Regions from separate parts of the Lactobacillus sp. ESL0263 genome, predicted to be linked through region 1. Evidence: predicted binding sites of a transcription regulator. Region 1 holds the regulator's gene; each other region holds the start of a gene.
The links. The regulator Rex, encoded in region 1, represses fermentation and respiration genes when NADH is low (regulators of the CRP and FNR family bind a similar motif). The targets are predictions, from matches to a motif close to TTGTGAANTANTTCACAA.

Region 1 (11,066 bases):
CAGCTGCCAAAGTAGGCGTGATCCGGTCAACTTCTTTCTTAGTGTAACCAAGTGCTAACAATGCTAGGAGAGCATCGTTTAATTCAGGAGAAACTTCTTGATCAGCAAATTTGTCAATTTTCTGAACATAATCGCCAAGTTTTCCTTTTAAATCGAGGACAATTTGCGAAGCAGTCTTTTTGCCAACACCAGGGAACCGAGTAAGATATTTCACTTCTCCCTGTTCAATTGCTTCAGCCAGTGAGTTACTGTCTTCAGCGGCCATTATTGCCAAGGCCGACTTTGGCCCTATCCCACTTACACTGAGTAGCTTCAAAAATAGTCCCTTATCATCTTCAGTTTGAAAGCCAAAAAGAGTTATTCCAGTATCCCGAACGATTTGTTCAATAAAAACTCTCGCTTTCTGCCCCTCTTGATACGCAAATGGAGTGGGACTAAAAACTTTATAGCCCACGCCACCAACGTCAATTACAATGTAGTCTGGTTTCACCACAGTGATTACACCAGAAAGATATTCATACATTAACTATTCACCCTTTTTAAACATTTTCCGCAAGTCATTTTCACGTAAACGCACAATCACAACATTTCCCTTTGCATCATGATAAGGATCACCTATTTGACGCAAGGTCGTCAAAATATTGTTGCAATCGGCAGCTGATAATTTTTTACGTCCAGGAACTGCTCTTTGAGCTTGATCAGCAGCTATTCGCTTAACTAAATTTGCATAATTATTTTGGTCAACATTCAAATAGCTATCCAAAATCAATCTAATTGACTGCTCAAGGTCACCTTCAATCCAGGTTGGATACGACCTTAAAATAAATGTATCTTGCCCAAATTCTTCCAGAAAAATACCGATTTTTTCAATTTCCGGTAACTTGTCTTTTATTTGAATAAAATCCAGACTGCCAAACTCTAAAATTTGTGGTGTTAGTAATCCTTGTTGATTGATTTGTTGTGCAGACATTTCTGCCCTAATTTTTTCAAAAGAAATCAATCGTCTAGCTGCAACTTGATCAACCAAATAGAGATCATCCCCACTAGTAGCAATTAAGTATACACTAGTTTGTCCAACCAGTTTTAGTTCTGGCAGGCTATTTGCTAAAACCTCATCGCCAGCTGAAATCACTTCTTCAGTCAGTTTTGATTTTGAAAAAGGTCTAAGTTGTACTTGCTTAGCAACATTTTCCTTCCAAGTTTTTGTAATAATGTAGCGATCATCCTCACGTGGCTCATTCAAATCAACATATTGCTGATTGTGATCCTGGTGAATTTCAGTAGCAGGGGTTTCATGAACTTCGTCACTCGTTACTTCAGGTCTTTTAGTTTCAACGACGTTCTTATTAAGATTAAACTTTAACTGATCAATTCTGGTTTCTTCAGTCGAAGAATTTAAGTTTTCAATCGCATCAGCCTGAACATCATCAGCTAATAATGCACTGCTGATTGCATTGGTAATTAAGCGACTTAGTTCAGTTTCCTTTGAAAGTCGAACCTCGCGCTTCGTCGGGTGCACATTGACATCAACAAGTAACGGATCAACTTTTATTTTGACCACTGCTATTGGATAGTGCTTTGCACTCAAATTTGTTCCATAGCCATCCATAACTGCTGTAGCCAACTGAAAATTATTAATATAGCGACCGTTAAGTAGGATTGAAATAAAATTACGTGTTGATCTAGTCAGACCCGGTTTAGAAATTAATCCTTCAATCTCAAAATCATTATCACTGCTCTGAAAAGGCATCATTTTTTCAGCAATTGAACGGCCATAAACACTTGAAACAGTTTGCTTCAAGTTATCATTGCCAGCTGTTCTGAGCAATAAACGTCCTTCATTCATCAAAGTAATCGAAATCTCTGGATAGCCAAGAGCAATTCGATTAACAATATCAACGATTTTCATAATTTCTGTTCGCGGACTACGAAGGTATTTTAATCTAGCAGGTGTGTTAAAAAATAAATCTTTAACGGTTATTTGGGTTCCCTTAGTAGCCGCAGCATCTTCTTGACTTTTCTTTACGCCAGCAGAAAATTCCGCTTTAGTTCCAATGGTCCCCGTCGAATTAGTTAAAATTTCCACATGACTGACAGCAGCAATTGAGGCCAATGCTTCTCCCCGAAATCCAAGCGTTGCCACGTTAAATAAGTCGTGTTCATTATTAATTTTACTAGTCGCATGTCTGGTAAAGGCAAGATCAATCTGATCACTTGGAATACCTGAGCCATTGTCTTGAACAACAATTTGCTTCAAGCCAGCATCAATAAAGTCAATTCGAATGCGAGAACTACCGGCATCAATTGCATTTTCAACTAATTCTTTAACTACACTTGCTGGTCGCTCAATTACTTCTCCAGCAGCTATTTGGTTGGATAAATTGACTGATAATTCGTGAATTTGACCCATGATTAGTCCTCATCCTTTAAGTCTTCTTGCCAGTTTTCAACTAGCTGCATTATTTGAAGTGGTGTTTGGTCAGCCAGATAGAGATTCGAAATTTCATCTAAAACGTCTTTTTCTTTATCTGTTAACTTGTTTTCAGAATCAGCCGTCTCAACTGGATTTTCGCCTTCATCACTAGTAGCACTTGAGAATAAGTCAAGTTGAGCCGAAGATGGCCCCAAATCATTACCTTGTGCTTCCAAACGATTGAGTAATTTTGTTGCCTGACGAAGAACTTTACGTGGCAATCCTGCTAATTGAGCAACGTGAATACCATAACTTTGATCTGCTGGACCTGGCAAAATCTTATGTAAAAAGATTAACTTACCATTTTCTTCAGTCGCGCCAACGTGAATATTCTTCAAACGAGGTAAGGTCTGCTCAAGTGCAGTTAATTCATGGAAATGCGTTGCAAACAGAACCTTGGCACCGACTTCATCATGTAAGTACTGCACGATTGCTCCAGCTAAAGCCATACCATCATAAGTCGCAGTTCCACGGCCAATTTCATCAAATAAAACCAAACTTCTTTTGGTTGCGTTTTGCAAAGCTTCATTTGCTTCTGTCATCTCAACCATAAAAGTACTTTGACCCGAAATCAGGTCGTCTGCTGCACCAATTCTTGTGAAAATTTGGTCAAAAATCGGCAAATCTGCGCTATCTGCTGGAACAAATGAGCCGACCTGAGCCATAACTGCAATTAAAGCCATTTGTCTCATGTACGTACTCTTACCAGACATATTTGGTCCGGTAATGAGATAAATATCGGTGTCATTTGCCAACTTGATGTCATTTGGAATATAGCTTCCTGACTTCATAACCTTTTCAACAACAGGATGACGGCCAAGAACAACTTTCACATCCTGATTATCTGTATGGAAACTTGGACGACAGTAATTATTTTCTTCGGCCACTTGCGCAAACGAACAAAAGACGTCAAGCTCAGCCACCTGCGCACCTAATTTTTGTAAAGCAGAAATATCTTTTTTAACTTCTTCACGTAATTTGACGAATAATTGATATTCAAGTTCTGTCGACTTGGTTTGAGCTTCCAAAATCAAATTTTCGTGTTCTTTTAGTTCTGGTGTGATATATCTTTCAGCATTAGTTAAGGTTTGCTTACGTGTATAACGATCTAATGGCACCTTACTCTTATTTGAATTGGTGACTTGAATATAATAGCCAAAAACCTTATTATAACCAACTTTCAGATTATCAATTCCAGTTTTCTGACGCTCGGTCTGTTCCATCTCAGTTAGCCATTTTTTACCATTATTCATTGCATCTCGATAACGGTCTAGCTGACTGTCAACGCCTTCACGAATCAAGCCACCCTCTGTAGTCAGAATTGGTGGTTGCTCGACAATGGTTGAACTAATTAACTCGGCAACTCCTTTTAGTGGATCAATCTTTTGCGCAAAGTTCTGTAACACGGGGTTATCAGAATTCGCCAAAGAGGTCAAAATGTCGGGAACAGCTTGAAGTGAATGTGCTAGTTGCAAAAGTTCACGAGCGTTAACATTACCAAAAGCAATTCGTCCCGTTAGTCTTTCCAAATCATAGACGCCCTTTAGCGAATCAATAACGTTTTCGCGTGTGAAATAACCATCAAGGAGAGCTTGGACCATTTCCTGTCTGTTATTCAGTTCATTAACCGACAAAAGTGGACGAGCAAGCCACTGTTTTAAAAGACGGCCACCCATTGCAGTGTGAGTTTTATCGAGCACCCAAAAAAGTGAGCCCATTTTTTTGCCTGTTTTAGCCGAAGCAGTTAATTCTAAGTTGTCACGAACAGTATGTGACATTTGCAAATATTGGCTGACTTCATAACTTTGAGCAATCTGTAAGTGCGCTAAGCTGCGACGCTGTGTCTGCAACAAGTAACCAACTAATTGCTTAACTGCTTCTTTTTCAGCCTCATTAGTTAAATTCTGTTGGGCATATGAAACTTCAGCGTGATTACCAGTTAATTCAGCCGGCTCTGAAACTGTAATATTAGCTTTATGCAAAAATTCACTGTCGCGGTCGCTTAAGTGTCCATTATAAACAACTTCTCTAGTTCGCAATGATAGTAGTTCATTTGAAACGGCCGCAAAAGTTTTTAAATGTGTCGTATAAATTTCACCAGTCGACAAGTCACTATAGGCCAAACCGAAGCTGTTTTTAGTAGTAACAACGGAAGTTAAATAGTTGGACTCCTTAGCCTCACTTGGCTTGTCGTTCATTAGTGTTCCTGGTGTAACTAGTTGAATAATACCTCGTTTGACCATCCCTTTAGCTTCTTTAGGATCTTCAAGCTGCTCACATAGCGCTACTTTATAACCCTTTTCAACCAAAGTATCCACGTAGGAATCAACTGCAACATGAGGAACACCCGCCATTGGAATCGGATTTTCTGATTTATTTGATCGGTGCGTTAAAGTTAACTCAAGAATCTGTGCACCCTTGACGGCATCGTCTTCAAACAATTCATAAAAATCCCCGACGCGATAAAAAAGAAAAGCATCGGGATATTGCTTTTTAATTTCGTGATATTGCTCCATCATCGGAGTTAAATTTGCTTTAGCCATTTGTTCCTCTTCTTCTTTTGCGTTACTGTTATCATTATACGCTAAACTATCTGTCAAAAGAAAAAAGACCGCAACAAACGATCTCTTTTTTTACAAATATTTGATTTTGTAAACCAATTTACTAACTTAGTTAATAAGTCTTAAGCAATGTGACCTTCAACACTATGAAGGTCTTTTTTGCCGTCCATTTCAACGATAGCAGTAATTGCTGCAGTAATACCTCTTACATCATCAGCCAAACTTAAGCTTGGTGTATCAGGTCTTGCAACGACTTGTTCAGGTAAAAATGGAATATGCATGAAACCAGCTTTAAGGTCATGAAATTCCTTATCAATCATGTACTGAACTTGATACATAATGTGGTTGCAGACAAAAGTACCCGCTGTTGTTGAAACCAATGCAGGAATTCCAGCTTCACGGATTGCTTTAACCATTGCCTTAACAGGCAATTGGGTAAAGTACGCATTCTGACCATCTTCATGAATTGGTGTCGCAATCGGTTGATAACCTTTGTTGTCAGCAATCCTGCCATCATCAAAGTTAATCGCAACTCGTTCTGGAGTTAGCGCATAACGGCCGCCAGCTTGACCAATGTTTAAAACATAATCCGGTTGATGTTGTTCAATCGCATCATGCACAACATCAGCACAATCACCAAAAACCGTTGGTATTTCAACTTTAATAATTTTTGCACCAGCAATCTCATCGTCTAACCGTTTAACAGCTTCGATTGCAGGATTTATTTTATCATCACCAAATGGATCAAAACCTGTTACTAAAATTTTCATTTTCATTCTCTTTTCTAACTATTAAAAAGCTAAGAAGTACATCAAGATAATGTGAACAAGCAACATAATTAACGCAATTGGATATTGCTGTTTGATTACACCTAGTGGATCTTTCATTTCCATTAATGCAACCGGCAAAGTGTTAAAGTTTGCTGCTATTGCTACACAGTATAGAATAACACCTAATAGATGGTTACCAATAGTCCAGAAATTGCTTTTGAAGTTGCTTGACCAACACCAGAGACAGTGAAAACAGTTCCCAATGTTGCTAATAATTGTGGCAGAATTCCGGCAGATCCAACCGAACGCACCATTAAATTCGTAAAAACAAAATCAATTCTTGATACTAAGACTGATACCAAAGCAGAAATCACAACAACAGCAACTGTGTCTACTCCTAGAATAAAACCTACAACGATCACTAGAACGCCAAGTAAGCATAAATATCCCATCAGCTTTCCTTTCTTGTGACAAAATATAATACAAGCAGACATATTAATATTATTATCTTTTTTAACTTTCTCATAAACGCTTTTTGAGAAAGCTAAGAGGAAAAGCTAAAACTCAGCAATAAAAAAAGAGTCGCTCAATTGAACGACTCTTTTGAATCAGCAAAATAATTATTACATCATACCAGGAGCGCCGGCACCAGCAGCGTTAGGATCAGCTGCAGGCTTGTCTTCTGGGATTTCTGCAACAACTGCTTCAGTAGTTAATAATAAAGCAGCAATTGAAGCAGCATTTTGTAATGCAGTACGAGTAACCTTAGTTGGATCGATAATACCAGATTCAACCATGTTTTCCCACTTGTCAGTAGCTGCGTTGTAACCAACTTCAGGATCTTGACTCTCAAGTTTGTTCAAGATAACTGAACCATCTTCACCAGCGTTTTCAGCAATTTGGCGAACTGGAGCACTTAAAGCACGTAAAACAATGTTGATACCTGTTTGTTCATCTGCATTGTCACCCTTAAGGCCCTTAACTGCATCTTCAACATCAACTAAAGCAGTACCACCACCTGCTACGTAACCTTCGTCAACAGCAGCACGAGTTGAGTTCAATGCATCTTCAATACGGTATCTACGTTCTTTCAATTCGGTTTCAGTTGCAGCACCGACATGAATAACAGCTACACCACCAGTTAACTTAGCAAGACGCTCTTGTAACTTCTTCTTGTCAAAGTCTGAAGTAGTATCAGCAATTTGCTTTCTGATTGAATCTTCACGTTCTTTGATAGCATCTTCTGAACCAGCACCATCAACAATAGTAGTTGAGTCCTTAGTTACAGTGATACGACGTGCTTGACCTAATTGAGCAATTGTAGTGTCCTTTAATTCAAGACCAAGGTCTTCGGTAATTACTGTACCACCAGTAAGAGCAGCAATATCTTGTAATTGTTCCTTACGACGGTCACCAAAACCAGGAGCCTTAACAGCTACAACATTGAAAGTACCACGAATCTTGTTCAATACTAAAGTTGGAAGAGCTTCACCAGAAACGTCATCAGCAATAATCAATAATGATTTACCTTGTTGAACGATTTCTTGCAACAAAGGTAGGATATCTTGAATGTTAGAAATCTTCTTGTCAGTAATCAAAACGTAAGGGTTGTCTAAGTCAGCTTCCATCTTGTCGTTGTCAGTTACCATATATTGTGATAAGTAACCACGGTCAAATTGCATACCTTCAACAACAGATAATTCAGTTTCGATACCACGTGAATCTTCAATGGTAATAACACCGTCATTACCAACTTTTTCCATTGCGTCAGCAATTAAATCACCAACTTCTTTTGAAGCTGAAGAAACTGAAGCAACTTGAGCAATTTGATCTTTTGAAGAAACTGTGTGGCTAATCTTGTGTAATTCATCAACAACTGCGTTAGTTGCTTTTTCAATACCACGACGAACACCTACAGGGTTAGCACCAGCAGTAACGTTCTTCATTCCTTCACGGATAATTGCTTGAGTTAAAACAACTGCAGTAGTAGTACCATCACCGGCAATATCGTTAGTCTTTTGTGCTGCTTCAGCTACTAACTTAGCACCCATGTTTTCGTAGTGATCTTTTAATTCAATTGACTTAGCAATTGTCACACCATCGTTAGTAATCTCTGGGTTGCCGTATGATTGTTCCAAAACAACATTTCTACCCTTAGGACCGATAGTTGCTTTAACAGTATCAGCTAATTTATCAACACCCTTTAATAGGGAACGTCTTGCTTTTTCTGAAAATTTAATGTCTTTTGCCATAATATCCGCTCCTTAGATTACTTAACAATTGCTAAAATATCTTTTTCATGAAGGACTAAGAATTTTTCGCCTTCGTATTCAACATTAGTGCCAGAATACTTGTCGTAAAGAACAACGTCGCCCTTATTGACAGACATTGGAATCTTGTCGCCGTTGTCAGCATAACTGCCTTCACCAACTGCAACAACTTCACCTTCTGTTGGCTTTTCTTTTGCATTTGAAGCAAGGACGATTCCGCCTACAGTTTTTTCTTCTTCTTCTTTAACTTTTACGATCACGCGATCACCAATTGGTTGTAACACGTTTGTCCCTCCTATTGTTTAATTTCATTTTTATTTACTTGTCGGTTAGCACTCCTATTACCCAAGTGCTAACTTACAAATATGATAATAACCCCTTTTCCAAAAAAAAGCAAGAAAAAATTAGCACTTTTTTCATCAAAGTGCTAATTTGCTTAAAACGTTGATATTATTGGGTTTGTTACTGATTATCCTTACCCTTATCTGAGTCAAGGAAGTAAATCAATGTTTGTAGTTCAGTTGCTAAGTCCACATTCTGAATTCTTACACCAGTTGGAGCAGATAAGCGAATAGGGGTAAAGTTCATGATCCCCTTAATGCCAGCCTCTACCATATCATCAGCAGTTCTTTGGGCAGAATCAGATGGAACAGTCAAAATGGCAATAGTAATTTGCTGGTCACTTAATTGTTTCTTCAACTCGCTCATCTCGTAAACTGGCACACCGCTCAAAATTTTACCAGTAATCTTAGGGTCAATATCAAAGGCACAGGAAATACGGATATTGTTACTCCGCTTAAAATTATAGTTAAGAAGCGCATGTCCTAAATTACCAACACCGACTAAGGCAACATTAGTTAGAGTATCTTGATTAAGAATCTTTTTGAAAAAAGTAAGCAGACTCTTTACATCATATCCATAGCCACGCTTACCCAAAGCACCAAAATATGAAAAGTCACGTCTAATTGAAGCACTATCTACTTGAACAGCTTCTGATAATTCAGTCGACGAAACTTTTTCCTTACCTGCCTCATTTAAAATAATTAAATAGCGATAATATAACGGTAATCTTTTCGCAGTCGCAGTCGGTATTTTGATTTTTTCCATTTTAAAAGCCTCCAACTTATTTTGCCTAAGAGTTATTTGTGAATTAGCTCATCAATTAGTATTATTTTACCTATAAATTGATAGCATTTGCAAATGTTTTTTTCACAATCTTGAATTAATAAAAAAGGGGCTAATTTCAGTTTTTCTCTTAAAAAATCTTGACCTAGTAAAAATTCATTTGCACATTCCTTAACAAATTGATAATTACCAGATCTTCACTAACTTCGTTTTTGCCTCCCTTCAATAATCCGTCCACTATCGCACTGCAGTGTATGCTAAAATAGTTTTTAGGTGAAAAATTATGATAATTGCACAAGGACACAACTTAGAGAAACAATTTGGCGCTACTACACTATTTAAGAACGTCAATTTTTCAATTGATTCAAATGCACGAATTGGTCTAGTGGGACCAAATGGGGTTGGTAAAACTACCCTATTAAAAATTATGACCGGTGAAGAAGAAGCTACACATGGCGAATTCACGATTAATAAAGACATCGACGTTGGCTATATTGCACAGGAAAATGGCTTAAACGAAGAAAACAACATTTGGGATGAAATGTTGACTGTTTTTGCTACGCTAATTCAAATGAGCCAGAATATTCATACTCTGCAGGAAAAAATTGCCGCTCATCCCGAAGATAAGCAGCTGCTTAAACAGTATGATCAGCTTCAATTTAACTTTGAACAACAAGGCGGTTACACTTATCAGTCTGATATTAAGAGTATTCTAAATGGTTTTAATTTTCCTGAATCAACATGGACAAAAACAATTGGTAGTCTTTCGGGTGGTGAAAAAACTAGATTAGCTTTCGTTAAACTGTTGTTACGTAAGCCACCCCTACTTTTGCTCGATGAGCCTACCAACTATCTTGATTTAGATACTTTGGACTGGTTAGAAACCTATCTAAAGAGCTATTCTGGTGCTATCTTGGTTGTTTCCCACGACCAGTACTTTTTAGATCATTTGGCTAACCAAATTTTTGAATTACAATTTGGTAAACTAACTGTTTTTAAGGGAAACTACTCTAACTATGTTGCTGAGCGTGAGTTACGCAACATGCAGCAAGAAGAGGCTTACGAGCGACAACAAGAAAAAATCAAAAAGGATGAGGAATTCATTCAAAAGAATATTGCCAGAGCTAAAACCACTAGGCGTGCCCAAAGTCGACGTAAGCAACTAGAAAAAATGGAACGGATCACTCCACCTAAACATAAAAACAAGGTTCAAATTAACTTTAGAAGTGAACGCCCTTCCGGAAAAGAAGTATTAATTTTACGTGACTTAACCATTGGCTATCCAACAAAAACCATGGTCGAAGATATTTCCTTGCAAGTTAACAAGGGCGATCGTGTTGCAGTAATTGGCCCTAACGGAGTTGGTAAATCTACCCTACTTAAAACTGTCATGAAGGAATTAAAGCCAAAGGGTGGTTCGATCAAGTATGGTGCCTCTCTTGACATCGGTTATTATGATCAAGAATTACAACTGCTTGATCCGACCAAGACGGTGCTTGATACAATTTGGGATCGCCATAAAACAATGCCCGAACGGGATGTACGTTCAATTCTAGCAAGTTTTCTTTTTACGGCTAAAGACATTGATAAGACAGTCGGGCAACTTTCAGGTGGACAGAAAGCTAGACTGACTCTGACAGTCTTGTCTCTGGAACACAACAACTTTCTGCTAATGGATGAGCCTACTAACCACTTAGACTTAGAAGCTAAGGAAGTGCTTGAACAAGCCTTACAAAAGTTTGATGGCACCTTACTGTTCGTTTCACATGACCGTTACTTTATTAATCAATTATCCAACAAAATCGTTGAAGTTAAAGACCAGCATGCCAAAGTTTATGAAGGTGATTACACATATTACCTTAACGAA
Region 2 (11,066 bases), on a different contig from region 1:
ATTTCTGAAAAATCAGGGAACTTAGCTGGATTAGTGATGGTTAGGTATTCTTGTTTTGGATCAGGTGACTTCAAGTAGACGTGGTAAGTAGCGTTTGGTGCGGTCGTTAGCACCTCAACGTGATACTCGTCACGCAAACGTTCCTGAATAATTTGTAAGTGGAAAATTCCCAGGAAGCCGCACCGGAAACCTGCATCAAGTGCCTCTGATTGTTCAGGTGTGTAGTGAAAAGCTGAATCATTAAGTGCGAGCTTGCTGATGGCCTGCTTCAGTGCTTCATAGCTGGTATCGCCTTTAGGGTAAAGTCCGGCGTAAACCATTGACTGTGCTGGCTTAAAGTTAGGAAAAGCTTGTGCTGTTGGATTAGCTGCATCAGTTAGGGTTTCACCTACTTGAACAGCAGCCACGTCCTTTAGACCGGTAACTAAGTATCCAACTTCGCCAGTTTCTAGTTTTTCAACAGGCTTCATGTTAGGTGTAAAAATCCCAACGGCTTGAGCATTAAAGGTTTCGCCTTGACTCATCAATTTCAATTTCTGCTGGGTGGTTAGTTGACCATCAATCATTCTTACTTCAGCGACGATTCCTTGATATGGGTCGTATTGGGAGTCAAAAACGAGTGCCTTGAGCGGAGCCTTGGGGTCGCCAGTTGGAGCTGGAATCTTTTGATAAATTGCTTCCAGAACGTCATGCACATTTTTACCTGTTTTAGCAGAAATTTTCAAAATATCGCAATCCTCAAATTCAGGACGGAGTGCGCGAATTTGTTTTTCAGTTGCTGCAACGTCTGCAGATAAACTATCAATTTTGTTGATAACTGGAATAATGGTTAAATGATGTTTTACTGCCAGTCGCAGGTTGGCAATTGTTTGCGCTTGAACACCTTGAGTGGCGTCCACAAGCAAAATCGCACCGTCACTAGCGGCAAGACTTTTTGAAACTTCGTAAGAAAAATCAACGTGTCCAGGTGTATCAATCAAATTGTATTCATATTCCTGACCATCATCACCATGATAAAAGTTACACACAGAACGCGATTTGACAGTTACACCATGCGCTTGTTCAACTTCCATGCTGTCTAATAACTGGGCACTAAGTTCGCGCTCGCTCACTGTTTCAGTTTGCTCCATTATTCGATCGGCAAGAGTAGATTTACCGTGATCAATGTGAGCAATAATGGCAAAGTTACGGATATTTGCAGTTTTCATTTTCAATTATCTCTCCAATTCTTTTTGCAATCCTTGTAGATAAAACTCGAGCAGTTGGTTTGCTTCTGTTTCTAAATCAATTTGAAATTCTTTAAAATCCACTGGCAGTTGGTCATGATGAAATTCATCAAGATTCATCATATTCATTAAACCGCTAATAATCGCACTCTGAATTACAAAAATATGGCTAGCTTTTTTAGCTGATAATTTTGTAATACTATTTGCAATTGCCTGACCAAGTTCTTGACTGATTTGGTAGAGAGCAGCTCTTCCGGCAAGCGTCTGTTCACGGTCAGCAGCTGCTTCCAAGATGGGTGCGCGCAGTGCATTAAGCCGCAGTAAATCAGCCTTTTCGTGAATTAAATAGTGATTTTGCTTTAATAAAAAAGCAATAAGTTGGTCCCAAGTAGTAATTTGGGGACCAGTTTGCCAGTCGAATAAGACCTCTTTTAAATAGTTTTGGTAGCCGGATAAAAGAAGGTACATAAAAATATTTTCTTTGGTTTTAAAGTAGTTAAATAATGTACCTTTTGCTACGCCAGATTCATTGGCAATTTGTGCCATTGAGATTTCGTTAAAATCGTGTTCTTGAAAAAGCTTGCTCGCAGCTGTTGCAATCAGCTGTTTTTTGGCTTGTTTTTCTTCAGGAGTTAAGACGTGCATAATTGTCTCCTTTTTAATAATGACCAACGGTCATTTTACAAGTCGGTCGAAATTTTGGCAAGCAAAAATACCCATTAAAAGTCAAAAAATAAAAATTTAAAAATAAAACGTAAAAGATAAAAGTTTTAAAATAAAAAATAAAACGTAAAAATTAAAAAGCGCTTGACTTAAAGTGCACTTGAAGGAATATCGTAAGGTTGTTAAAAATAATAGGTTAATTAGGAGTAATGATGACTGCAAAAGAACATTATCGTATTGGTCAATTCAGTGAATTAACGCATTTGACACCATCGACTTTACGCTACTATGAGCAAGAAGAATTACTTGTTCCCAAAAGAGATAAAGCTGGGCAACGTTACTATACAGATGATGACCTCAGCTGGCTTGAGTTTGTTTTACATCTAAAAGGTACTGGAATGACAATTCCGCAATTAAAAGAGTACATCCAGCTGCGTGCCCAAGGGGATGCAACTATTCCACAGCGACTAGCTTTGTTAAAAGAAGTTCAAACTAGTGCTGAGAAAAGATTGCTAGAGCTGAAGAGCAGCATGAAAGTGCTTGGACAAAAAATCGACTGGTACCAGGCAAAGCAGGATCACAGCATTGCTGACGACGAAACTTTTGCAGTTTATCTAAAACAGATTGGAGAGACCAAGAATGACAAATAATGAAGAAAGCGTCAAAAAAGGTTTGTTTCCTTTAGGCGAAAAGAATGAAGCATATCAAAAATATTTCATTGGTCAAAGTTACTTAGAGAATTTAGTTGCAGATTCTGCATTAAATGTTGGTGTTTCGAATGTTAGCTTTGAGCCGGGATGCCGCAACAATTGGCATAAGCATAACAATGGCTTCCAGATTTTAATTGCAACTGCTGGTGAGGGCTGGTATCAAGAAGAGAATAAACCAGCGCAAAAACTACATCCTGGAGATGTAGTGGTAGTTCATGATGGTGTCAAGCATTGGCACGGTGCTACTAAAGATAGTTGGTTTGCGCACCTTGCAATTACAGCGGGAACACCGGAATGGCTAGAGCCTGTAACAGATGAATATTATCAAGGATTGGAGAAATAATTATGAAAAAACAAACAGCAGGACGTGATAATTTAGGTGAATTTGCTCCTAAATTTGCAGAATTAAATGATGATGTTTTATTTGGTGAAGTTTGGTCTCGCGAAAAGCAGTTGCCAGCACGTGATCGCAGCCTGATTACTTGTGCTGCTTTGATGGCCAAAGGAGCATATCCACAATTAAAATCGCACATGGATATTGCAAAAACTAATGGCGTCACCAAAGAAGAAATGGTAGAACTGATTACTCATTTAGCCTTTTATTGTGGCTGGCCTAATGCGTGGACTGCCTTTGATTTAGCTAAAGAAGTTTACTGCGAATAATTATCAAAAGAGTCTCTAATTAAGGCGTAAAAATTCCGTTTTAATCATTTCAATCCGAGCTGTATAAATGTTAGAATTGGCTTAACCGCTTATAGCTAGGAGAGACGAATATGACAAAGAAAATTCTGATTTTGCATACTGGTGGGACTATTTCAATGTCTGAAGATGCAGATGGCAATATTAAACCGAATGACCAAAATCCACTTGCTACCATTCAGCTAGAGAATAAAGGCGAAGTTGAATTAGTAACGGAAGAAATTTTTAATGTACCGTCACCGCATATGACACCTCAAAGAATGCTTGAACTTTCTTTACGAATTCGTCGTGCCGAAGCAGAAGGCTTTTTTGGTGCAGTTGTTACCCATGGTACCGATACGCTTGAAGAAACGGCAATCTTTTTAGATTTAACTATTTCAAGTAAAATGCCAGTTGTGGTAACTGGTGCAATGCGCTCGTCTAATGAAGTGGGTAGCGACGGTTTATATAACTTTAGAACTGCGATTACAGTTGCCAGTTCACCTGAATCAGTGGGTAAAGGTGTAGTAGTGGTAATGAATGATGAGATTCATTCAGCCCGCTATGTGACCAAAACCCACACCACCAATGTTGCAACTTTTCGGACACCAACTTTTGGTCCAATTGGAATTGTTTCGGAAGGGCATGTTAATTATGTTCAAACGATTAAACCACAAGCGCATGAACCAATTGATCATGTTGTCTCAAATGTTTATTTGGTTAAAGCATATGCTGGAATGGGTACCGAGCTACTCCACGCATTAAACAAACCTGAAACTAACGGCATTGTAATTGAAGCTTTGGGTGCCGGAAACATGCCACCAGAGACTTTGCCTGAGCTGCAATCTTTAATTGACCACAATATCCCGCTAGTCTTAGTATCACGCTGCTTTAATGGGATTGCTGAACCAGTTTACGACTACGAGGGCGGCGGCGTTAATCTTGCTAAAATGGGTATCATTTTCTGTCGTGGATTAACCGGACCAAAAGCTAGAATCAAACTGTTAGTTGGTCTTAGCGCTGGACTTAAGGGTGAGGAATTAAAGAAATATCTCAATAATTAACAATGATTTTCGCTTAGATGAATATAAAAATATCTTGGTAAAAAGAAGGAAGATAACTTCCTTCTTTTTTGCGTACGCTGTAGCATTAAATTGAAAATATAAATAGTTCATGTGACGGATATAAAGCTACTTGTATTAAAACAAAGATGGCTTTATTATTAAATTAATAATTAATATATTTTAAAAAGCACGGGAGTATTTATAATGTTAAAAATCAATAAAAAAATAGCAACTGCTTTATGTGCAGTTGCATTAACGGGCGTGGGTGCAGTGATAATTGAAAATTCTGACACCCAAACTGTTTTAGCGAATCATCAAGGCACCAAAGTTTGGCTACAATATGGCACCTTAAAATATGCTTTGAAAGGACCTTCCGGACGAGTATATCCTGCAGGCACTAAAGTTGTTCGTGAATTAAGTTATGATAGCAAGCCAAAACCTTCTTACCCTGCTAAGCCATTCTATTTAACACTTGAAATTGGTGGAATTCCTGGCAATCAATTATTGCAAGATGTAGGTGGTGGCGAGATTGCTGAGGCATACGTAAATTATGGCGATTGGAATGAGATTGATTATCCTTCAGATAATGTTGTTTTAGTTAACAACACTACTGACTATACCGATTTAAAATCGAGTGATTTTCATCCAGTAGATAGTGATAATCCAGATGTTCCAGTAGCTGACACCTCAAAACTCGATGCTACATTTTTAGATTATACTAGCTTGGATTTTTCACACTATTCTAAAGCAGATATAGGATATGGTACAGACCTTCAAAATCGTTATTTTGCAGCTAAGGCAATGGGTGTAACACAGGCAAGTGTTGATAGCTTAACTCAAGAAATTAATGATGCTATAGCCAGATATAAAGCAACAGGTCATATAGCTAGTGCTGATAATTCTAGTTCAACCAAAAATGGCGCAAATAATGGTAATACTACTATTACAAAGAATCCTGCTAGCATTTCTAAGTCACGCAAGGTAAGATTACGTAAAGCATCTTATCGATACACTAGCAAAGGTAAACGAGTATCAAAGAAGTTGCTGAAAAAGGGCAGCATAGTAACAATTAATGGTAAAACCTACCATATTAAAGGAAAGGCATATTACCGCATTGGTAAAAACCGCTATATTCGAGTTGCCAATGTCGTAAAGAATTAAACTAACTGAGATTAAGGAGTAAAAATGAAGAAAAGTAAATTATCCACAAAAATAGCAATTGCTTTGTGTGCAGTTGCTTTAACAGGTGTGGGTGCAGTGATAGTTGAAAGTTCCAACACCCAAATTGTTTTAGCGAATCACCAAGGAACAAAACTTTGGGTACAATATGGCACTTTAAAGTATGCTTTGAAAGGACCTTCTGGACGAGTATATCCTGCGGGTACTAAAGTTGTTCGTACTACATATGATGATGACAAGCCAGATTTATCTATACCTGGTAGGAGCTTCAATTTAACTTGGCAAATCGGCGGCAAGCCTGGCTTAAACATTTTTCAAGATACTGGTGGCGGTTCAATTTCAGAAACATATGTAAATTATGATAATTGGCAAGAAATTGATTATCCAGCAAGCAATGTTGTATTAGTTAATAATACTAGTGACTCTACTGACTTAAAGTCACGAGACTTTCATCCAGTAGATAGTAGCAATTCTGATGTTCCAGTTGCAGATACTTCTAAATTAAATAGTGCATATGTTAAATTTACAATAACCGTTAATTTCCAAAAATTATCTGCATCCGAAATGAAATATGTTACGAACCTACAAGATCGTGTTGATTATGCAAAGGATATGGGTGCAACACAAGAGAGTGTTGATACGTTGACACAAGAAATTAATGACGTAATTGCTAAATATAAGGCAACGGGTCATTTAATTGCTGATAATAAGCCATCTAATACTACTGGTAATAGTGGCAGTGACTCAGCAAATAATAAATCAACTTCAACTAATGTTTCTAGTTCACGCAAGGTAAGATTGCGTAAAGCATCTTATCGATACACTAGCAAAGGTAAACGAGTATCAAAGAAGTTGCTGAAAAAGGGCAGCATAGTAACAATTAATGGTAAAACCTACCATATTAAAGGAAAGGCATATTACCGCATTGGTAAAAACCGCTATATTCGAGTTGCTAATGTTGCAAAAAGTTGAACTAGTCTAGCTTAAGGAGTAAAAAATGGAAAAGAGTAAATTAACATCTAAAATAGCGGCAGCTTTATGCGCAATTGCATTAACAGGTGTGGGTGCAGTCGTAATTGCTGAAAACAGTACTCAAATAGTAAGTGCGGCTACTAAAACTGATAGAGTATGGCTACAATATGGTACTTTAAAATATGATTTAAAAGGACCCTCGGGTCGAGTCTATCGGGCAGGGACTAAAGTTGTAAGGGATATTTATATGGAAAGTAAGCCATCAACTTCAATACCTGCACGGCCATTCTATTTAACTTTGATTATTGGTGGTAAGCCAGGCATGCAGGGTATTCAAGATGCTGGCGGCGGACTAATTAATGAAAAGTACGTTGATGCGAATGATTGGTATTTAACTGATTATCCATCTGACAGTACAACTTTAGTAAGTAATGCTACCAACAATCCCGATTTATCATCTAGTGACTTCCATCCAGTAGATAGCAATAATCCTGATATTGCGTCGGTAAATCGAGATAAGCTTAGAAATGTAATGGCTGATTTTACACGCAAAATTAATTTTAATAAATTAAGTGCAAATGATGAAAAAGTTGTTGCTGATATTAATGTGCGCGAAAGCAGAGCAAATAGTATGGATACTACTCAAACTGAAATAGATCAATTAAGTGAGTACGTTCAAAATGTTATTGACGCGTACAAAAAGACAGGTCATTTAACAGGTGCATATGATCCAGCTAAAGGCACTGAAACAGGCTCATCCACTAGCAGTTCATCTGATAATGCTGATAATACCACAGGTGACAATTCAACTTTGATTAATGCATCTAAGTCACGCAAGGTAAGATTGCGTAAAGCTTCTTATCGATACACTAGCAAAGGCAAACGCGTGTCAAAGAAGCTATTGAAAAAGGGCAGTATAGTAACAACCAATGGCAAAACCTACCGTATTAAAGGAAAGGCATATTACCGCATTGGCAAAAATCGCTATATTCGAGTTGCCAATGTTGCGAAATAGTTATAAGTAAATAATAACTGAAAGAAATTAAAAGAGTAGCCTCTTTATGGCTACTCTTTTTGAGCGTTTAAATGATTTGCTAAGTATAGATGGTGTTACTTACTATTTTAGATAAAATGCTGATAAACTTTGGTAAATTATTGTTTTAAGCTAATTAGTACGCAAAACCTGGGTAATGATGATTTCTTAACTTTTTAGCAAGTTTTGCAGAGCGATACCAATGCTCTGAGCTATAAAATGTTGGTCCGGTAGCATTGGTTAATACCCAATGACCATTTAGTTTAGAAACATTAAAATGTGCTCCTGCACCTGAAGATTGATCCCAACCATATAGTGTAATCCAGTTTTTTCCTCTAACTTTTGTATGATCCATAATGTATTCCCAGCCAGCGGTTTTTTTGCTGTATCTTGGAGTAGATTTGGGTTTGTTGTGTAAATATCCTACAAGTTTTTTCCCATCTGTATAAAAAAAGCTCTTATTTTTAGTATAAACAGATTTTTTCATCTTTTTAGTATATTTATCATAATGATACCATGTGCCACGCATATTTTTTGGATATACTGCTGTATTTGATTTTGCGGATACATCTGAAGTGTTGCTTGCGAAAACTCCTAAGCTAATGATAGCTATGAGTGCAATCCATATTTTTTTAAGTTTCATTAAGTTACCCCCTTTATTTAATAATATTTTAATTATTATATTACTATTTATTTAAATTAACAATCAGAGTAACATTAATAAATTACAATCCAGATAAAGTGGTAGAAAGATATAAAGATAATTTATGACAGAATCTTCGATGTAAGCGTATTAAAAAGCGCATATGTGATTAATGACACAAGTAATAGAAGTAAGTTTTTGTCAAATTAACGTTAATTAATTGGGCTAATTTTTTAAAATAAATCATTCCAAAAGTAATATTAGTGATAAAATTAACTTATTAATGAAAGTGATTACAAAAAAGAAGAAGGATAGAATCATGATTTATCAAAAAGATACTAAATGGGATGCTAATTACGATGTTGTTGTACTAGGTTTTGGTGGTGCTGGTGCAACTGCTGCTCGCTTTGCAGCTGATAGTGGCTCAAAAGTACTGCTTGTTGATGCAGCACCAGAAGGTCATGAAGGAGGCAACACACGTTATTCGGCCCAATTGATCGGAACTGGTAATGATTTTGATGAGTTAAAGAAGTACTACAAGAACTTGACTGCACCAATGTCACTTGACGAAGAGATGATTGATACTTACGTTAAAGGGATGGTTAACACACCAAACTATGTCACAAAATATTTAGGTGTAAAGCCATGCAGTGCAAAGCAATACGCACCCGAACGTTTGCATCATGCCTACGAAGAATTTCCTGAATTTGAAGGATCAGAATCCTATGATTTTACAACTGTTCGCGAATCTTGGTTTGACGCAGCTTTATGGAAAATTCTAAGAGCAAAAGTAGTTGAACGTAAGGACAATATTGATGTTATGTACAGCACACCTGCCAAGGAACTGATTCAAGACCCTGAAACTCGTAAGATTGAAGGGGTTTTGATTGAACGCGAAGGTAAACTGCTTAAGGTTCAAGCTAAAAATGGTGTGGTAATGACAACTGGTGGTTTTGAAAATAACCAAACCATGGTTGAAGATTATCTTGGCGCCAAGAGATTAGCACCTTTAGGAACTCTTTACAATAAGGGTGACGGCATCAAGATGGCTGAACAAGTCGGTGCAGACTTCTGGCACATGCACAACTTTGAATCACTTGGCTTACTTCACGGAATGGCTTTTGCAGTGCCAAAGGGTGAACGTGGTCGTCTGATGCTTGGTGCACAGAATATTGCTGTTGCTCATGGTAGTTCATTTGTTATTGGTGATGATGGTACAAGATACTTCGATGAAGCTGAAGAAAACCGTCATGGTCACATTAAGAATCATGGCCAATGGAAAGTGCCAATCAATCAAGAGCACCCATACTTAATTTTTGATGAAGCTAAAAAGGCAGAATTGGATGCAGACCCAATTATTGGTAGTTATCCAGTATACAAAGAAAATGTAGTTAAGGCCGACTCTGTAGAAGAACTAGCAGATAAGATTAAGGTAGATCCTGCTATTTTGAAAGATTCATTGGAACGCTTCAACAAAGCTGCTCAAACTGGTGATGATCCTGAGTTCCGTCGTGATCCAAAGACTATGCGTGTGTTTGCTGATGGCCCAATTTATGCTATTCAAATGGAGCAGACAATGCTTAACACCCAAGGTGGAGCAAGAAGAAATGCTCAAGCTGAAATTTTGGATACTAAAGGTCAACCAATTCCACACCTATATTCAGCTGGTGAATTTGGTGGTATTTGTGCAAACCAATATCAAGGTGGTAACAACATTGCTGAATGCTTGATTTGGGGTAAGATTGCTGGTGAAAATGCTGCTAAGGCTAAAGACGATGTTACTGTTGATGCAGCAACTGGTGCTTCTAGTCATGATGTTCACTTAACTTCTGACCTTAACCATGAAACTTTTGAAACCGGCAAAGATCAATATATTGGTAGAACAAATGGCGGTATGGGCGGCGAAATCGTCGTTCGTGTTACTGCGGACAAGGACAAGAACTTGAAGAAGATTGAAGTTCTAAAGCAAGCAGAATCCGAAGATTACGGCTTAAAGGCAGTCAAGACATTACCTGAAGAAATGGTTAAGCAAAATAAAGTTGATGTTGATGCAGTTTCTGGTGCTTCAAGCACAAGTCGCGGACTAAAAGATGCGGTTAATGACGCATTAAGTAAAATCGATAAATAATTCAAAAATGAAAAGGCCATTGGTTAGGATGGCCTTTTTCTGTACAATTACTTTAATACCAATCCAATAACTTATATTAATTGAATGGACAGGAAAATGAACTTTACTCAATTGCGCTGTTTTATTAAAGCAGTGGATAATTCAAGCTTTACAATTGCTGCAGAGCGACTCAATTTTTCTCAATCTGCGGTCTCAAAAAATATCAAGGATCTTGAGGATACAATTGGTGTGACGTTAATTAATCGTGCACACCATCGTATTTCATTGACCAACGCTGGTAAGTATTTTTACCGTGTTGCACGCAATGTTGTTGATGATATGGATTATACTGTAGCGTATTTGCAAAGTAAGAAAAATGATCCAGAAACGTTGCTGCGAATCGGAGTTTGCGACACGCCCTTAGAGCAAAAAATTTTACCAATCTTTTTGCGCAAGCTTCGTGAATCTGGTAGCAATATTAATGTCCAATTTGTCTTTGTCCTTAATAATTCGATTGGCGAATTATTAAACCATCACGTTGATATTTGTGCGATTGCACGTGACGACGTTGATATTGTTGATGACGTTTTGTTTGAGCCACTGATTACGGGAAAAGTGGTTATTGCATGCCCACAAGATTCTGAACTTGCTCAAAAAAAGCTAGTTACAATGGCTGATTTGAAGGACAAAAATATTTTTTTGCTGGATCCTAACAGCTCATTGAATGTTCAAATGAACTTTCAAACTACCTTAGTTAATAGTTTGGGAATGGAGCATATTAAATTTGTCCA
Region 3 (11,066 bases), on a different contig from region 1:
TGATTCAAACGGTTTTAATTTCATATCAGACATCAATTCATCTGGTAGATTACGTTTAACCTTATTTTCCAATGTAATTGCCCTCCTCATCAATTAAATTTGAAGCCTTAGCTGTTTCGATTACTCTATTAGCCTTTTCGACTACCGGCTTATCAACCATTTTTCCATTCATTGAGATAACACCAGAGCCCTTTGTCTTGGCTTCACTAATCGCATTTTGGACGGCCATTGCATTTTCAATCTCTTCTTTTGAAGGATTGAAGACTTCATTAACCATTGGAATTTGGCGAGGATTAACTAAAGACTTACCATCATAGCCTAATTCATAAATGTACCTAGTTTCTCTATAAAAGCCTTCCGTGTCATTCATATTTGAAAAGACAGTATCAAATGCATAGACATCTGCTGCACGGGCAGCTTGTAAGACCATGTTACGCGCAAATTCTAGTTCTCGACCATCTGGATAGCGGTGTGTATGCATATCTGCAGTGTAGTCTTCGCCTGAAACAGCTAGTCCCATCATTAATGGAGTTGCTGTAGCAATTTCTGGTGCATTGAGTACCCCTTTAGCACTTTCAATTGCTGCCATTACCCCAATTGAACCTTTTTCTACACCGTATTCCTTTTCTGCATTTTCAATATCTGTAACTAACTTTCGAATCATGTCAGCCGATTCTGTTTTTGGTAATCGAATGACGTCAACACCAGCTCGTACCATTGCTTTAACATCTTCATCATAAAAAGGTGTGTCTTGCCCATTAATTCTGACTACAATTTCTGCACCGCCAAAATCAACCGTCTTAATTGCGTTAAAGACTAACATTCTAGCAGCGTCTTTTTCTGTTAAAGAAACGGCATCTTCCAAATCAAGCATAATTGAATCAGCACCATAAATACCAGCGTCTTTTACCATTGCCGGATTATTACCTGGCACAAACATCATTGTTCGCCGCAAACGATTTTTAATGTAAGTCATTTATTGCAATACCCCCAATTCTGGTTTATCTGAAGTTTTAGTTGCTCTCTGCGCAGCTGCTAAAGTTCTAGCAGCAATCACACAGTCAAGAGCTCCTTTGTCAACTGCTTTAACTTTGGCATTATCAATACCATATTTCTCAAGGGTATCAGTAATGACCTTTTTAATTTGATCTCCATATGCCTTAATTACTTCTGAATCAAGGTCAATCTGAATGCCATCATCTCCTTTTGAAATCATAATTTGTATATCGGATGATTCCAAAGTTCCGGCAACTCCAGTAGTTTTAATTTCCATTAATATTCATTCCTTTCCTAATCCTAGTTTGTAACGCTTCTTTATTTGCACTAATAAATTGCATTGTGGAATTGGGTACAAAAGATGCAATTTCAGCTAGCTTATCTTCTTTTATTAGTTGCCTAACATATGTGGCTGTAATTACTTGTTCATTAGCTTGAAAACGATTAATGATCTTAACTTCTATTTCAGGATTAAGTATTGAACTTAAGCTTTGATTATAAAAACTAGTCGTTCGCGAGAATGGTTCTGTTCCCAAATATCTTCTTGTAATTGATAGACTAGGAGCAATAAAATTTTTAAAAACGTGTGCATCAATTTGGGTTTGCGTAGTTATTAGTTCATCAGATGATTTTAAAAAATACGCTGGGAACGTCGACTTAGAAACCATGTAGTCACCGCCACTAATAACTAACACATTTTTAAAATCGGCTGTCCCCTGCTTAACTAAGTTAACGCGCTCATCAGTCTTGAAAAGCGAAACATCCGTTTGTACAACAAATACATATACCAAGTCATTTTCCTTACTAGCAAGTTCCACTAATTGTTGGTGTCCTTTAGTGAATGGATTTGCATTCATCACTATTGCAGCAACTTTTTTGTTTTTTCCTTTATCAGGGTTAGGAATGTTTGACACAAAATTATCTATATTCGGCGTGCCACTTTCTAAAAAAGCAGCCTTGTCAGTTCTTGCTAATTCGTTAAATCCTAAATGAGAAAAACTTGCAGCATACTGTGCTTTAGTGAAAACAAAACTGTGATAGCACTTTATACTATACAAATATTGTTGTAGTGCAGTTACTATTTGACTGAAGCGTGCACCTTGGACTGCATTTTCATTAGTAACGGCAATGTACTTTAAGACGTTACCAGCTATACTACCAGTACCTACAAGCTTGCCATTGTCATCAATTAGACCAACTGTGTGATCAATCACGTTAATTTCACGTGAGCCAAAGTTATTTATGCCTTTAGAAACTAAAAAGTCTTGCCACTTTTTTCTTGTTTCAGGAATATTTAAATATAAATCAACAATTTTATCCGTAATTAGTCACATCCTAACCGCGTCATTAATCTACTTGGGTTAAAAATTCTGCTATTTTGTTATACATAAGTTGAGGTTGTTCAGCTTGAACAATATGCCCACAATTAGGTACAACAGCAGCAGTTATGTTGCTATTTAACTTTTCCATTTCATAAGCAAAATGATAGTCAAAAAATGGTGAGTTTTTACCAGCCAAAACTAACATTGGGGTTGTTAAGTTAGTGATTACATCGCGCCAATCTTGTTCAGCATGATTGATTCGACACAAAAAGTTGTTTTCAGGATAATAAGGATATTTCAGTGCTTCTTTTTTTGCTCTTTGAAACAAAGCATCATCAATATGTGTATAAAATCCTGAGCCAAAATCAATTTTTAAGTAATCGGGATAATTTTCCCAAGTCAATTCTTTAAAGCCAAATTGCCATGTTGAATCGTTGATCATTTTAGGTGGCTGATCAAGATCAACTAAAGCTCTAAAGCGCTTTTCTCCAAATAAAGAAATGTAAGCCCAGATTGTAGCTGCTCCCATAGAATTGCCAATCGCAATTATGTCAGTTAATCCTAGTTTCTGAATAAGTTCTTTAAGGTCTTCTGCATGGCGACTAATTCTTTGGCCTTTATATGTGCGTGCAGATTTACCTTGATTTCTTGGATCAACTATAATAAAGCGAAAATCATTTTTAAAAAGGTCAACGGCCTTTTCCCATAAGCGTGCAGACCCTCCAATTCCTGGAATAGCAAGAATTGGAGGTTTGTCAGCTTTAGTATCGTAATAATGGATCCTAATGCCATCATTAGTAATCAAATCTGCTTGATCAATCATTTACCACATTCCTATGATTTTCATCCATACGGTACCAATGACTCCAAAGATCAGTAGATACACGAGTCCTAAAATAAAGTTGAATTTCCACCATTCTCCCTGCTTAATATAGCCCGTCGTAGCTAGAATAGAAGCCGGACCATTGGCATAGTGAGTAGTTGAAGCATTAATGGCTCCAGTGAATGCAAGTAACATTGCTGAAAGAGCAAGCGGTGCTCCAGTTGCCACAGCAACTGAAAGAAATGGTAAGTATAAAGCCGTCATATGGGCAGTTCCACTAGCAAAGAAGTAGTGCGTATAGAACATTAGAATTACCAAAACTGCCAAAACAATTTCCCAACTTATACCGTGGAGACCCGTCTGAATTGTTTTGGAAAACCAGTCAATAAAACCAAATGATATAAGTTTACCGGCCATGAAAACCAAAATGGAAAGCCAAATCAAAATATTCCAAGCTCCAGTTTGCTTTAAGGCATCTTGCATGGTTAAAACGCCAGTTATTAAAAGTAAGCCAACTGCTAGAAAAGCAACAAAAGTAGAATCTAATTGTGGAATTTTAAAAATTCCTGATAACACCCATAAAATAATAGCTAATAAGAAAATGACAGACATGATTTTTTCAGGTTTAGACACAGGGCCCATTTCAGCTAGATGCTCGTCTGCCCAATTTTTAGCATCTGGAGTTTCTTTAATTTCAGGTGGAAATATCTTATAGATAATTAAAGGAATAACAATGGTTGCGATTAAAGCTGGGACAATTGCTGCCGTAAACCAGCTTATCCAAGACATTGTGTAGCCTTTTTGAACAGCCATTTGAGAAGCGACCATGTTAGGTGCAGCCCCCGTAATGAATAGAGCGGTTGAAATCACATTAGCATGAAAAGCAATAAAACTTAAAAATGCACCAATCTTTTTACGAGAGGGATCATTTGGTAATGAATCATAATCCTTAGAAATTGATTCCGTCACTGGCCAAACAACACCACCTGTTCGAGCACTATTGGATGGAATTAAAGCTCCTAAGACAATTTCCAATCCAGTGATAGCGTAAGCAATCCCAATTGAACGTTTACCAAAGCGTCTAATCATCCAATAGGCAATTCGATTTCCTAAGCCTGTTTTACTAATGCCATAGGCCATGATAAAAGCCATTGCAATCAACCATGAAGCAGAATTGCTAAATGCACTCAAAATTCCGGCATTCACTGCACCTGTTTTAGGATTCACTTCATTTTGAACAGGAGCTAAACCAACTAAAACAGTCACAATTAAACCAATCAGCGTTGTACCACCAATTGGTAATGGTTTTGTGATACAACCCACAATGGTAGCAACAAAAATAGCAAACATTTCCCATGCTTGTACTGATAATCCACCAGGTCTTACAGGAGTAAGAAGCCACAAAATTGCTCCAATTACTACCGGCAAAATAAACCCTTTATAATTCACTTTCTCAAGAGTTTTCATAATTAGCCTTCTTTATATTTACGGGCGATAAATATCGTCGATAATCTGATAGTTTTTATTTTTCAGTTCATCATCTACCCAACTAATATTACCTGTACCATCATGGAAACTTGCTGCTTTAGCATTATCTTGTTTGTTATAGGCCTGAACCTCAGGCAGTAACTTTGCCGCCTTTTCGTGAGCTACTCTAACAACACCGTCTGCATCTCCAACAATCAAATCCCCTGGATTTACACTAATTTCGCCACAAGAAACTGGTACATTAATTTCTCCAGGTCCTTCCTTGTATGGACCATTTGGCGAAGTGCTGACAGCATAAATTGGCAAGTCCCAATTACGTAAACTGTCAATATCTCTCATAGGACCATCTACTACTACTCCAGCAACATGTCTTTGATCACGAAGCCAAGTCATCATAACTTCTCCAATAACAGCTCGAGTGTTATCACCTTCATTATCAATTACAATTACATCGCCTTCATGGCAGTACTTTAAAGCTGCATAAATGGTTAAATTATCGCCTGGCCGATTATGAACTGTAAAGGCTGGACCACACATTTGCTTTGTTGGTTTAGACATTAACTTAATCCGTGTAGCCATTGCCCCTTTACGATTCATACAATCAGCAATATTTGAGGTGGGAATATCACGAAAACCCATAATTACATCTTTGTCAGGTAACTCTCTTTTTAAAAAGATTCTTTTTCCTACTTGCATTTTGATCCTCTTTAATTAGTTCAATTCGATACCTTCTAGAACTTCTTGCATTTTATCAGCAGAATTAACCATTTTAGCTAATTCCTTATCTGATAGCTTAGTTTCAATCACATGACTAATTCCAGTACCATCAATCACTGTTGGAGTACCCAAATATAAGTCATGTTTAATACCATATTCACCATTTATAGGTGCTGATAGCGGTAAGACGATTGCTTTATTTTCCAAAATTGCACTAACTATTTTTGCTAGCATCATTGCAATGCCATAAAAGGTTGCCCCTTTACTTTTAATAATTTCCCCACCTTTCTGACGTATGTCACTTTCAATATTAGATAAATCTGAAAAATTAAGTTCATTATATTCGCTTAATGGTTTACCATCAACTACTGTTTCATCAAAGTTCTCAAATGAAGTGTCACCATGTTCGCCTAGCACAATGGAGTTAACGCTTTCCACAGATAAATTTAATTTTTTTGCCAGTTCTACTTTTAATCGAGCAGAGTCAAGCGATGTACCTGTACCAATAACTTTGTTCTTAGGAAAACCAGAAAGTTTTTGTGTCAAGGTCGTCAGTATATCAACTGGATTGGCAGAAACAACAAATATTCCATTAAATCCAGATTCTACGACTGGCTGAATAATACTTTTCAAAATTTTAACGTTCTTATTGACTAAATCTAATCTAGTCTCACCTGGTTTACGTGGTATACCAGCTGTAATAACTACAACATCAGCATCCTTTGCATCCGCATACTCACCTGCATGAATATTGCATGAACCAACAAATGGGGTAATGTCTTCAAGATCCATTGAATCGCCAATTGGTCTCTCCTTTACAACATCCGTAATTACTAATTCGTCAACTTGGGTACTTAGTAAAAGGTCATTTGCAAAAGTTGAACCAACTGCTCCATCACCAACGAGTAAAACTTTTCTTGACATAATTTAAAATCCTTTCAATTCTGGGTATGTAATCCTTTACAAAACATATTATAAATAAAGCCCCTCCTTTTTGCAATATTTTAAAAAAGTAATTTATTTTTTAAATTTATAAAAATGAAAGAGCTTTTTTATTTTTAAATAAAAAAATGCTTAGCATTAGGCTAAGCACTTTTTGGTTTAAATAAACTATTTATTATTTCTTACATAATCAGTCATCTGCATACCTGCTTGACGGCCAAAAATTACTGTTTCAGCAATTGAATTTCCACCAATTCGGTTATTACCATGAAGCCCACCGGAAACTTCACCAGCTGCATATAGGCCCGGAATCACATTACCGTCAGTATCTAAGACCTCAGTCTTCGGAGTGATATGAATTCCGCCCATGGTGTAGTGAATGGCAGGGTTAATGTGAATAGCAAAGAAAGGTCCCTTGGTAATTGAGCGATCCATTCCAGTAGTTCTGCCAAATTGAGCGTCATTCTTTTGATTAATAGCATCATTCCAAGTACCGACAGTTGCCTGAAGATTATCACCATCAACATCAATTGTTTGCGCAACTTCTTGTAATGTATCTCCATGGCTAACCAGACCAACATGATCATAAAATTCGACTGCAGTAAAGTTTTCTCTGATACCTTGATCAAATATTAGATATGCTCCACCTTCATGCAAATCATTTATTGCATTGGAAACAATTTTTCTAGTATTCATTTCGTTAACAAACCTTTTACCAGATTTATTAACCAAAATTGCTCCTTCACCACGTAAGCCTTCACCAATTAAATACACGTGATCAGTATCGGTCTGTGCAGTTGGATGAACTTGAATAAAGTCCATTTGTTCAAGCTGTGCATCAACTTCTTCAGCTAGTTTTAAGCCATCGCCTGTTGCTCCAGGCTGATTAGTAGTTTTAAAATCAACCAAATCAGGACGATACTTTTTGATAAGTTCTTTAGAAGAACCAAAACCACCACTTGCTAGTAAAATTGCCTTAGCATTTACTGTTTTAGTACCCGCAGGTGTTTCAACTTCAACACCAGTAACTCTTTGCTTATCAGCACGGATCAGTTTCGTCACTTTAGTATTGTTAAACACAGGAATATTTTCTTTTTGAATCTGTTCAAGCGCACCTGATACAAGATAATTACCTACTGGAGCCATTGAAGCGGGACGATGAGCTCTCTTTTTACTCATTCCACCTGTAATTGTCAGATTAGTTAATTCAATTCCGTGATCACTTAACCAATCAATTGCTAAAGCTGAGTGATCAACAAAATAGCGAAGTAGTTCTGGATCGTTCAAACGTCCCCCACCCTTTAACGTTTCCTCATAAAAGTCTTCTTTGTTATCAATGATACCTTCATTGATTTGAACAAGACTTTCAGAAGCATTCATTCCAGATGAAGCCCGATTAGTGTTACCACCAAGTTCAGGGTTTTTCTCAAAAACGGCTACTTTTAATCCTAATTCATTTGCTTGAATTGCAGCAGTAAGTCCTGCTCCACCCGCGCCAATAATTACAGCATCGTACTCATTGGCAATCTCAGAACTATCATTGGGTGTAAAAACAAATTTAGCCATCAAATTCCTCCTGTAAATTTAATCTTCTGGTTCTGTTCGATCAATATTAGTCATTTGCATGTAATCCATCCATTGATCGTATTGTTCCTCTGTTAACTCGCCACTCTTCAAAGCTGCTTCTTTAAGCGTTGTTCCTTCTTTATCTGCAGCTTGTGCAATCTTAGCCGCAGCATGATAACCAATATGAGGTGACAATGCAGTAACTGTCATCAATGAATTTTCTAGTAATTCATCCATCTTTTCTGAGTTAACTGTTAAACCAGAAATCATCTTATCAGCAAAGCCTTCAATTGTACCTGTCAAAATATCGCATGAATCCAAAAAGGCAGCAATCATGACGGTTTTAAAGACATTCATTTCGAAGTTTCCTTGTGAAGCAGCAAAAGTGATTGTTGTATCATTTCCAAAAACTTTAGCAGCAGCCATGGTCACTGCTTCAGCTTGAGTTGGGTTAACTTTACCAGGCATAATTGAAGAACCTGGTTCGTTAGCAGGAATGTTTAATTCATGATAAGCAGCTCTTGGACCCGAAGCTAAGAAGCGAATATCTTGCGCAATTTTAAACATATCTGCTGCTAGAGTCTTTAATGCTCCATGAACAACATCAATACCAGAATGATGAGCTAATCCCCAGAATTTGTTGGTCTTAACTTTGAACTCATGACCGTATACTTCGGATAATTTAGCAACAATTTTTTCTGTCATACCTGGAGCAGCATTCAGTCCAGTACCAACAGCCGTACCACCAATTGCTAATTCATATAAAGTAGGTTTTAACTCTTGAATGTATGATAAGTCATGTTTCAGAGCAGAAATATAGCCAGAAACTTCTTGCCCAAAGGTAATCGGAGTTGCATCTTGCAAGTGCGTACGTCCTACCTTTACAGTTTTCCAGTATTTATCTTGCTTAATCTTTAATTCGTCAATTAAATGCTGAATAGCTGGCTCTAACTTATCAAGTGCTTCAACAGCTACGATATTCATTGCAGTAGGATAAGTATCATTAGAGGATTGACCACGGTTAACATCATCGTTTGGCAAAATATTTAAGCCAGGGTGTAATTTATTAGCTAAATTGGCAACAACTTCATTAACATTCATATTGCTTTGAGTACCAGAACCTGTTTGCAATACGTGAAGTGGAAAATCTTTGCGCAGATCTTCATCACTTAATTGTAAAAGATGATCAACTGCATCTTCAATTGCTGCACCTTTTTCTTCTGGTTCATCGCCTACTTCTACATTTGACTCAGCAGCAGCCTTTTTCAGGTTTAAAAATGCACGAATAATTGCCAGCGGCATGAGTTCTCCACTTGGAAAGTTATTTCGACTTCTTTCTGTTTGGGGTCCCCATAATGCGTCCTTAGGAATTTTTACGGGACCAATAGTGTCACTTTCAACACGGTATTCTTCTTCGCTCATTTGCTTCTCCTTTTTAACTTATATTTCTATTTTAACTGAAAAATATTTCTTTCGCGACCTCACTATTTATGATACGCGTTATTTAATTTTTGTTCAATATTTTTCAAATTAAAGTGCTATCATTTTAATTATTTAAAAAGTGTATAAAAACAAAAAAGGCACCTTTCTCTAGTTGCCTTTTAATAGTTTTATATTCGGATTGTTTCCGCATTGATAGCCACAATCACAGTTGAAAGCGACATTAAGATTGCGCCAACTGCTGGTGGAAGAAGAATTCCAATTGGAGCTAAAACACCTGCAGCAAGTGGTAAGGCTATAATGTTATAGCCTGCTCCCCACCATAAATTTTCAACTGTCTTTTTCTGTGTGTTTTTAGCTAGCTTTAAAAAATTGATGATATCAATTGGATTACTATTAACCAAAACGACATCAGCGGAATCAATTGCAACATCAGTTCCTGTACCAATAGCCACACCGATATCAGCTTTTGCTAAGCTAGGAGCGTCGTTAATTCCATCTCCTACCATCATTACCTTATTGCCATTAGCTTGATACTTTCCGATAATTTTTTGTTTATCTTCTGGCAAAAGCCCTGAGTAAACTTCTGTAATTCCCAGTTTTTCTGCAATACTATCCGCAACATTTTCATTATCACCAGTTAACATTACTGGAATAATGTTTTGGGCTTTAAGTTCTTTAATTAGTGAAATTGCTGTTTTCTTGACTTGATCACCAACTGCAACATAGCCGAGCAGATTGGAATCCTGTAAAAGATAGCTTACCGTATAATCAGCAGCAGATATTTTAGGAAAATTATTAACTAAAGAACGAGCGGTTTTTTCATTGACTAATTGATAATATTTGCCATTAATTGTTCCAGTAACACCTTTACCCGAAACAGTTTTGCTATTTGATAACGGTAAAAGACTGATTTTATTTTCATCGGCAAATTGCAAGATACTCTTTGCAATTGGATGCGTTGAATCTTGTTCAAGCGAGGCAATTAATCTTAATACACCTTCCTTATTGATTGTTTGGTTTAGTGTATCAAACTGACGAACCTGAAATTTTCCTTCAGTCAGTGTACCCGTCTTATCCATTACAACATATTTAATTTTTTGACTAATACCAATTACATTGCGGTTTCGAATCAACAGTCCATTTTTTGCACCAATTGACATGCTTTTTGCATTTACAAGGGGAATAGCTAAACCTAATGCATGTGGGCAGGCAATGACTAGCACTGTAACCATCCGCTCCAGTCCGTTACTTATTCCTTTTAAACTAGTCCAGACAATTAGAGCAATGACACCAATAATTAGTGCTGCATAAAACAACCAACCGGACACGCGATCTGCTAAATTCTGTAAATTAGATTTATTCATTTGCGATGACTGAACTAACTTGTTTACGTTTGCCAAAAAGCCTGAGTTAGCTGAACTGGATACCTTAACTACAATTGTGCCGGAACCATTGATTGAACCACCGATCACTTTATCATTAACTTTGCGTGTTACACTTTGTGATTCACCTGTAACCAAGGATTCATTAATATCGCTGGAACCATTAATGATAATTCCGTCTAATGGTATGCTCTCACCTGGTTTAACTAAAACAATTGCATCCTTTTGTACACCGTTAATTGAAACATCTTTTGTCTGACCATTATCTTGAAGATGGACCTTATCTGGTAATAATTTAGCTAGGTCATTTACTGAACTATTTGCACTCATCATGGAAGACATTTCAATCCAATGACCTAATAACATAATTAAAATTAGGGTTGCCAA

Region 2: a site for Rex is predicted at 8,332-8,349, ahead of F5ESL0263_RS07680 (FAD-binding protein). Genes of this name have one in related genera too.
Region 3: a site for Rex is predicted at 9,366-9,383, ahead of F5ESL0263_RS04770 (class II fumarate hydratase). Genes of this name have one in related genera too.

What each region holds. Positions count from the first base shown of each region.
Region 1 covers NZ_REHL01000005.1:7,840-18,905, forward strand. Annotated here, with positions in the region: gene ruvA (Holliday junction branch migration protein RuvA) at 1-523, opposite strand, end outside; gene mutL (DNA mismatch repair endonuclease MutL) at 527-2,410, opposite strand; gene mutS (DNA mismatch repair protein MutS) at 2,413-4,992, opposite strand; gene pcp (pyroglutamyl-peptidase I) at 5,157-5,804, opposite strand; gene F5ESL0263_RS08770 (5-oxoproline transporter, DUF979 family subunit) at 5,826-5,927, opposite strand; gene F5ESL0263_RS08775 (5-oxoproline transporter, DUF979 family subunit) at 5,987-6,256, opposite strand; gene groL (chaperonin GroEL) at 6,428-8,056, opposite strand; gene groES (co-chaperone GroES) at 8,074-8,358, opposite strand; gene F5ESL0263_RS06055 (redox-sensing transcriptional repressor Rex) at 8,537-9,181, opposite strand; gene F5ESL0263_RS06060 (ABC-F family ATP-binding cassette domain-containing protein) at 9,483-11,066, shown strand, end outside.
Region 2 covers NZ_REHL01000006.1:280,313-291,378, reverse strand. Annotated here, with positions in the region: gene lepA (translation elongation factor 4) at 1-1,208, opposite strand, end outside; gene F5ESL0263_RS07725 (TetR/AcrR family transcriptional regulator) at 1,215-1,871, opposite strand; gene F5ESL0263_RS07720 (MerR family transcriptional regulator) at 2,102-2,539, shown strand; gene F5ESL0263_RS07715 (cupin domain-containing protein) at 2,529-2,942, shown strand; gene F5ESL0263_RS07710 (carboxymuconolactone decarboxylase family protein) at 2,942-3,262, shown strand; gene F5ESL0263_RS07705 (asparaginase) at 3,373-4,341, shown strand; gene F5ESL0263_RS08735 (SLAP domain-containing protein) at 4,546-5,502, shown strand; gene F5ESL0263_RS07695 (SLAP domain-containing protein) at 5,527-6,492, shown strand; gene F5ESL0263_RS07690 (SLAP domain-containing protein) at 6,518-7,507, shown strand; gene F5ESL0263_RS07685 (hypothetical protein) at 7,662-8,168, opposite strand; gene F5ESL0263_RS07680 (FAD-binding protein) at 8,488-10,296, shown strand; gene F5ESL0263_RS07675 (LysR family transcriptional regulator) at 10,393-11,066, shown strand, end outside.
Region 3 covers NZ_REHL01000004.1:570,172-581,237, forward strand. Annotated here, with positions in the region: gene citF (citrate lyase subunit alpha) at 1-72, opposite strand, end outside; gene F5ESL0263_RS04730 (aldolase/citrate lyase family protein) at 62-976, opposite strand; gene citD (citrate lyase acyl carrier protein) at 977-1,273, opposite strand; gene citC ([citrate (pro-3S)-lyase] ligase) at 1,263-2,321, opposite strand; gene F5ESL0263_RS04745 (alpha/beta fold hydrolase) at 2,344-3,141, opposite strand; gene F5ESL0263_RS04750 (DASS family sodium-coupled anion symporter) at 3,142-4,608, opposite strand; gene F5ESL0263_RS04755 (RraA family protein) at 4,627-5,325, opposite strand; gene F5ESL0263_RS04760 (L-lactate dehydrogenase) at 5,341-6,270, opposite strand; gene F5ESL0263_RS04765 (flavocytochrome c) at 6,457-7,854, opposite strand; gene F5ESL0263_RS04770 (class II fumarate hydratase) at 7,873-9,276, opposite strand; gene F5ESL0263_RS04775 (copper-translocating P-type ATPase) at 9,465-11,066, opposite strand, start outside.